Regions from separate parts of the Pseudarthrobacter sp. BRE9 genome, predicted to be linked through region 1. Evidence: predicted binding sites of a transcription regulator. Region 1 holds the regulator's gene; each other region holds the start of a gene.
The links. Region 1 encodes HrcA, which represses chaperone genes, less so after heat shock. Its sites were predicted from a motif close to TTNGCACTCGNNNNNNNCGAGTGCNAA; they were not measured.

Region 1 (2,196 bases):
TCCAAGACGGAAGGAACGGGACTTCCCCCTGCGGTCCTCCAGCGCCACCACATGCATTCCGCCGGATTTCTCCACGCGTGTGACGGCCCCCACCCAGCCGGACTGCACTTCCTCAAGCACCATGCCGCGCTCGACAGGGATTTCAGGCAGTTCCGTCCGCGCGGGAGCCGATATGCCGCGTGGGCCCCAGTTCTGGTAGTCCATGGATTCGATCCGCCTAGCGCTAGCTCCTCAGCCCCGGAATTCCGCCCGGGGCGGTACCAATGCTAACAACGGGCCGAGGCATAATAGACTGTTAGCACTTAGGCATGTCGAGTGCTAACCCTGGGTTGCATCGGGAGGGGCATGCGCCCCGAACCATGGATGGAGGTGGAGAGTGAGCGAGCCACGCAAGCTGGAAGTATTGCGGGCCATCGTGGAGGACTACGTCCACTCCCGCGAGCCGGTTGGGTCCAAGGCGTTGGTGGAGCGGCATCATCTTGGCGTCTCCAGCGCCACCATCCGCAACGACATGGCCGCCCTGGAGGACGAGGGTCTGATCACCGCGCCGCATACCAGCGCCGGCCGGATTCCCACCGACAAGGGCTACCGGCTCTTTGTCGACCAGATCTCGGCTGTCAAGCCGCTCTCGGCCGCCGAGCGCCGCGCCATCCAGTCCCTGCTCGAAGGCGCGGACGACCTCGACGACGTGCTGGAACGCACCGTCCGGCTGCTGTCGCAACTGACCAACCAGGTTGCCGTGGTCCAATATCCGCATTTGAGCAGGGCACTTGTCCGCCACATCGAATTCGTCCTGCTTGCCCCCCGCAAGGTCCTCGTGGTCCTGATCGCCAACAGCGGCAAGGTGGAGCAGCGGGTGATCGATGTCGGGCAGGACCTTGGCGACGACGCGCTGGCTGAACTTCGCACCCGGTTCCTTGGCGCACTGGGCGGAACACCGCTGAGCCAACTGGCCAGGGCGCTGCCCGCCGTCGTCGCTTCAACCCCCCACCCGCAGCGGCAGGCCGCACACGCGCTGGCGCTCGGGCTGGAGGGCCTTGCGCAAAACAGCCGTGAAGACCGGATGGTGATGGCAGGGACTGCCAACCTGGCCAGATCCAACGTGGACTTCCCGCTCAGCATCGGCCCGGTGCTCGAGGCGCTCGAGGAGCAGGTGGTGATGCTGAGGCTGTTGAGCGAAATGGCCCAGGACCACCGTGGCGTCGCTGTCAGCATCGGACGGGAGAACCCCTACGACGGCCTTGCCGAGGCCTCCGTAGTGGCCACCGGTTACGGTCCGGACAGCGCCGCGAAAGTAGGGATCCTCGGGCCCACCCGGATGGACTATCCCACCACCATGGCCGCCGTCAGGGCAGTGGCGCGCTACCTTTCCAGGATTTTGGGGCCCTGACTCTTCACCGCCGGAGCCTGTTCCGGCAGGGAAGCAAGAGCCGGGCCGCCCCACTGAACGCAGTACAACAAGGAAGAGATACGAACTTTGAGCAGCCACTATGACGTCCTTGGAGTCTCACCCGAAGCTACGGGCGAAGAAATCAAAAAGGCCTACCGGAAGCTGGCCCGCACCCTTCACCCTGACGTAAACCCCGGTCCGGAGGCGTCAGAACGGTTCAAGGCAGTAACCCACGCCTACGAGGTGCTTTCCGACCCCCAGAAGCGCCGGATCTACGACACCACGGGCAATGAGAACGGCACGGACAACGGCTTCGGCGGAGCGGGCTACGCCGGGCAGGGGTTCGCATTCCAGGACATCTTCGACACCTTCTTCGGCGCAGGCGGCACATCCGGCCCGGCCTCGCGTGTCCGGCGGGGACAGGATGCACTCATCAGCGTGCGGATCGACCTCCGGGACGCGGTATTCGGCGTGAACAAGAAACTCGAAGTGGACACCGCCGTGGTCTGCCCCACCTGTGACGGATCCTGCTGCCGGCCCGGCACCCATCCCGAACGCTGCGACATCTGCGGCGGCAGCGGCCAGGTCCAGCGGGCCGTCCGCTCCATCCTCGGCCAGGTCATGACGGCGGCCCCCTGCGGCACCTGCGAAGGTTTCGGCACGGTCATCAAGGACCCCTGCAACGAGTGCAGCGGCCAGGGCCGTATCCGCAGCCGCCGGTCACTGACCATCAAGGTTCCCGCCGGCGTCGCCACCGGAACCCGGATCCAGCTCTCCGGACAGGGCGAAGCGGGTCCCGCGGGCGG
Region 2 (2,196 bases), on a different contig from region 1:
TTCGCCTCCGCCCTGGTGCGCAGCCGGGACTGGGTCAGGACGGCGGACACAAGTCCTGCGGGGTGCCCGGCCTTCCGCAGCGCAGAATTGAGCTCGAACGAGTCCTCGTCCCGGTACGGACCCAGCGATGCCAGCAACTCCCAGCCTTCGGGGGTCAGCAGAGGTGCAATCTGGTCCTGGGGAGCGTGAGCCATGGGTTCCAGCCTAGTGGAGGAGCGCGGGGCCGGGATGCCGATACTGTTGAAACCATGGATGACAGCGCAGCCCCCGTGGAGCCCGGCGGACACCAACCCAGGGACCGCGGTATGGCAAGGTTTGCCCGTCCCGTCCTGATCGCCGCGGCCGTAGTTGCGGTGGTCTGCCTCGCCCTGCTGGTGATCATTTTCCTGCTGGACACGTTCAACGCCACCGTCTATTCGGTGGGCGGCAACGACATCCAGGACAACACCCAGGAGTCCCGGGATATCCGCGGGCTGTACGACGGCGCCCGGGCGGGAAGCACCTTCTTCCTCGTTATTGCGCTGCTTGCCGCAGCGGTGGCCGGCTGGGTGCTTTACCGCGGACGGAAGCCGGGCGGCGGCGACGCCGACGGCGGCGAAGACGTGGACTTCGACGACCTGGGCCGCTAGGGGAGCGTGCCCGGCGCCCCTCGGCCGCCGTCGTCCGAACCGGAAAAGGCGTACGCCCATGACGAAACGTTGGCACTCGCCTTGACCGAGTGCTAACCCTTACATAGAGTCTTCATTAGCACTCTCCCTAGGAGGGTGCTAATACATGAAGAGCTGCCAGCCAGGCTGCTGCCGGCACCGCGACGACGGTTTGCCAGCTACGGCGGAAAGCTTTCCAGTCCACGAATTTGCTGACGAAAAGGAGAGGTCCGAGTGTCGGTCTCTATTAAGCCTCTTGAGGATCGTATCGTTGTCCGCCCGCTCGAAGCCGAGCAGACCACGGCTTCCGGCCTGGTTATCCCGGACTCCGCGCAGGAGAAGCCGCAGGAAGGCGAAGTTGTTGCAGTAGGCCCCGGCCGCTTCGAAGATGGCAACCGCGTCCCCGTTGACGTAGCCGTTGGCGACGTCGTCATCTACTCCAAGTACGGCGGAACCGAAGTCAAGACCGGCGGCACCGAATACCTCGTGCTGTCCGCCCGCGACGTCCTGGCCATCGTCGTCAAGTAACTCTTCGGATCCCCGTGCCGCCGGCCATGCTCATGCTGGCCGGAGGTGCGGGGTTCTGTCTTTGAAAGGACACAACCATGGCAAAGCAGCTTGCGTTTAATGACGCTGCCCGCCGGTCCCTTGAGGCCGGCATCGATAAGCTCGCGAACACCGTCAAGGTGACGCTCGGCCCCCGCGGCCGCAACGTCGTCCTGGACAAGAAGTGGGGCGCCCCCACCATCACGAACGACGGCGTCACCATCGCCCGCGAAGTGGAGCTGGACGACCCCTACGAGAACCTTGGCGCCCAGCTGGCCAAGGAAGTAGCCACCAAGACCAACGATGTTGCCGGCGACGGCACCACCACCGCCACCGTCCTGGCCCAGGCACTGGTCAAGGAAGGCCTGCGCAACGTGGCAGCGGGCGCTGCCCCCGGCCAGATCAAGCGCGGCATTGAAGTTGCGGTTGAAGCCGTGGCTGCCCGCCTGCTGGAGAACGCCCGTCCGGTCGAAGGCACCCAGGTGGCCAACGTTGCCGCCATCTCGGCGCAGAGCGACGAAATCGGCGAGCTCCTCGCCGAGGCCTTCGGCAAGGTGGGCAAGGATGGCGTCATCACCATCGAAGAGTCCTCCACCACCCAGACCGAACTGGTCCTCACCGAGGGCATGCAGTTCGACAAGGGCTACCTGTCCCCGTACTTCGTCACTGACGCGGAACGCCAGGAAGCAGTCCTCGAGGACGCGCTCATCCTGATCAACCAGGGCAAGATCTCCTCGATCCAGGAATTCCTGCCGCTGCTGGAAAAGGCGCTTCAGGCTTCCAAGCCGCTGTTCATCATCGCCGAGGACGTCGAGGGCGAGGCCCTGTCCACGCTGATCGTCAACCGCATCCGCGGCACCCTGAACGTTGTTGCCGTCAAGGCTCCCGGCTTCGGTGACCGCCGCAAGGCCATGCTGCAGGACATCGCCACCCTCACCGGTGCGCAGGTTGTCTCCCCGGAGCTGGGCCTGAGCCTGGACACCGTTGGCCTGGAGGTGCTGGG
Region 3 (2,196 bases), on a different contig from region 1:
CCCGACCAGGACGAAGAACAACCTGCCCTGGGTGGAGGCTCCTGCAAGGCGTGATGACTGTTCCGCGGTCGCTGCCACCACGATCAGTCCATCCGTCTCCGTCGCGCCAAGCCATTGTCCGCTCTGGCCGCCCCTGTTCGAGGTCCAGAGCACGGGGACGGCAGATGCCAGCACCTCAGAGGGACCCCGCTGGTCGAACCCATTGGCCGATGTCAGCACCACGTTGACCAACTGGCCGGGGGAGACCAGCTGGATGGACGAGGCATCGGCCATGCGCAGGGGGACCGCGGCCGAGCCGGGAGGCGTGCCTGCGAGGAGACCGGGGCCCAACACCTGGGCGTCGGTGAGGAGCTGGCCCTTGCGCAGCGGCGCGGCGAGCTGCTTGCCTGTGGCTGCGGCGCCATCCCTGAGGAAGCCGTCGGAGACCATCCCTGGAGGCACCTGGACGCGCTCGAGGTCGGCCGCTGATAGAGCTGTTCCGGCGGGCAGGTCGCGGGCAGCGGCCAGCGCGGTGACGGTGGAGATTGGGGCCGGAGTGAGCTGCTGGACAGCGATCGCTGCAGCAGCGCACAAAAGCAATGCCGCCGCGAGGCGGCGGTTGCGGCTCAGCCAGGCGGCAAACCGGGAGGGCAGGGAGCGCTTTCCCGGACGGAGCCCGATGTTACGCGTGCTGCCGGCACTACGGGCATTCCCGGGAAAGCGGAGGCCGTCACGGCGACGGCGGGGGAGTATGGGCATGGCGCCCACGCTAATTGCAGCCAACGCCGCAGGGGAGCCAGGACGACTGCTATGTGGACAAAGGCGGCCGGACGCTGCCTAATTTCGCGCTGGAGGCGCCGGCCGCCGTCGTAAGACCTGCTTGGCTAGTTGGCAGCAGCTGCTGCCGGCGCCGAAGCGGCGGGGGCGGCAGCGGGGGCGGCTGGAGCCGCGGCCGGTGCGGGAGAGACGGCGCTGCCCTTGGAGTCGCGTGAGTCGGTGCGGTAGAAGCCCGAGCCCTTGAAGACGACGCCGACGCTGTTGAACTTCTTGCGCAACGTGCCCTCGCATTCAGGGCAGGACGTCAGGCTGCTGTCCGAGAATGACTGGACAATGTCGAAGGCGTGGCCGCAATCCTTGCAGGCGTAAGCATATGTTGGCACTGGTGCTCCTCCTCTTGGGCAAACGAGAGGTCCCGTGCTGCCATTGGTAAACCATTAGCAGTCGCAGGGCCTGAGTGCTAATTCTATCACTGCGCCCGGACGGCCCGGGCTCAGGCGCTGCCCGCCAATCGCCGGTAACCGGACGGAGCCAGGACGGCCGGGACTGGCCGGTCGAACTCCTCGGCCGGAATCCGGCCGGCGGGCAGCAGTTCATCGTCGTAGATAACAGCGGCCAGTGGAATTTCCTTCCCCGCCGTGGCAAGGTGCCCCAGGAACTTGTCGTAGTACCCGCCGCCCTGGCCGATCCTGTTGCCGGTGAGGTCCACGGCGGTGGCCGGAATGAAAAGCATCGTTGCCCCGCCTGCCGTCTCCGGTCCGTGCCGCTGTCCAGCGGGTTCCAGGATCGGCGCATATTTGCTGCGCTCGAAGCCGGTGTCCGGCGTCCAAAACACCCAGCTCAATTCCCGGCCGGGTTCGCACACGGGAAGCAGCACCTCGTGCCCGCTGTGGTGCAGGGCGTTAATCAGGGGCAGGGTGGGCGGTTCGTGTCCCACGCCCAAGTACACGCAGGCGATCCCGGGGCGTTTTCCGGTGACCGACCCCGCCCACGCGTCGCCGTGGGTGGCCAGGGCCGCACCGGCCGCTTCCAGTTGCGCCGGCGACAGGGCTGCGCGCCGCCGCCGGTGCGTGGCCCTGATATCGTCCTTGACCGCGTTGGTCTCCTGCAGCATAGGTGTCCTTCCTGCATTGCCCGGTATTCGGGTTTTTCCCGCGCCGGTGCGGTGCCTGCCGCGCCGGTGGTTACTGAAATGCATGACTGACGCTAGATTAGTCCGGTGAACACCAGTAACCCCAGAGTCCGCAAAGCCGTCATTCCCGCCGCGGGCCTGGGCACCAGGTTCCTGCCTGCCACCAAGGCCATGCCCAAGGAAATGCTTCCCGTCGTGGACAAGCCTGCCATCCAGTATGTGGTGGAGGAAGCCGTCCACGTGGGCCTCCACGACATACTGATGATTACTGGCCGCAACAAGCGGGCCTTGGAAGACCACTTTGACCG

Region 2: a site for HrcA is predicted at 699-725, ahead of groES (co-chaperone GroES). Genes of this name have one in related genera too.
Region 3: a site for HrcA is predicted at 1,194-1,220, ahead of Q9R31_RS01930 (FmdB family zinc ribbon protein). Genes of this name have one in related genera too.

What each region holds. Positions count from the first base shown of each region.
Region 1 is NZ_JAUZUY010000002.1:404,185-406,380, reverse strand. Features, by position in the region: gene Q9R31_RS06765 (DUF3097 domain-containing protein) at 1-204, opposite strand, end outside; gene hrcA (heat-inducible transcriptional repressor HrcA) at 377-1,390, shown strand; gene dnaJ (molecular chaperone DnaJ) at 1,478-2,196, shown strand, end outside.
Region 2 is NZ_JAUZUY010000001.1:451,275-453,470, reverse strand. Features, by position in the region: gene Q9R31_RS02030 (class I SAM-dependent methyltransferase) at 1-194, opposite strand, end outside; gene Q9R31_RS02025 (hypothetical protein) at 249-629, shown strand; gene groES (co-chaperone GroES) at 882-1,175, shown strand; gene groL (chaperonin GroEL) at 1,253-2,196, shown strand, end outside.
Region 3 is NZ_JAUZUY010000001.1:425,727-427,922, reverse strand. Features, by position in the region: gene Q9R31_RS01935 (RcpC/CpaB family pilus assembly protein) at 1-738, opposite strand, end outside; gene Q9R31_RS01930 (FmdB family zinc ribbon protein) at 864-1,139, opposite strand; gene Q9R31_RS01925 (5-formyltetrahydrofolate cyclo-ligase) at 1,250-1,870, opposite strand; gene galU (UTP--glucose-1-phosphate uridylyltransferase GalU) at 1,976-2,196, shown strand, end outside.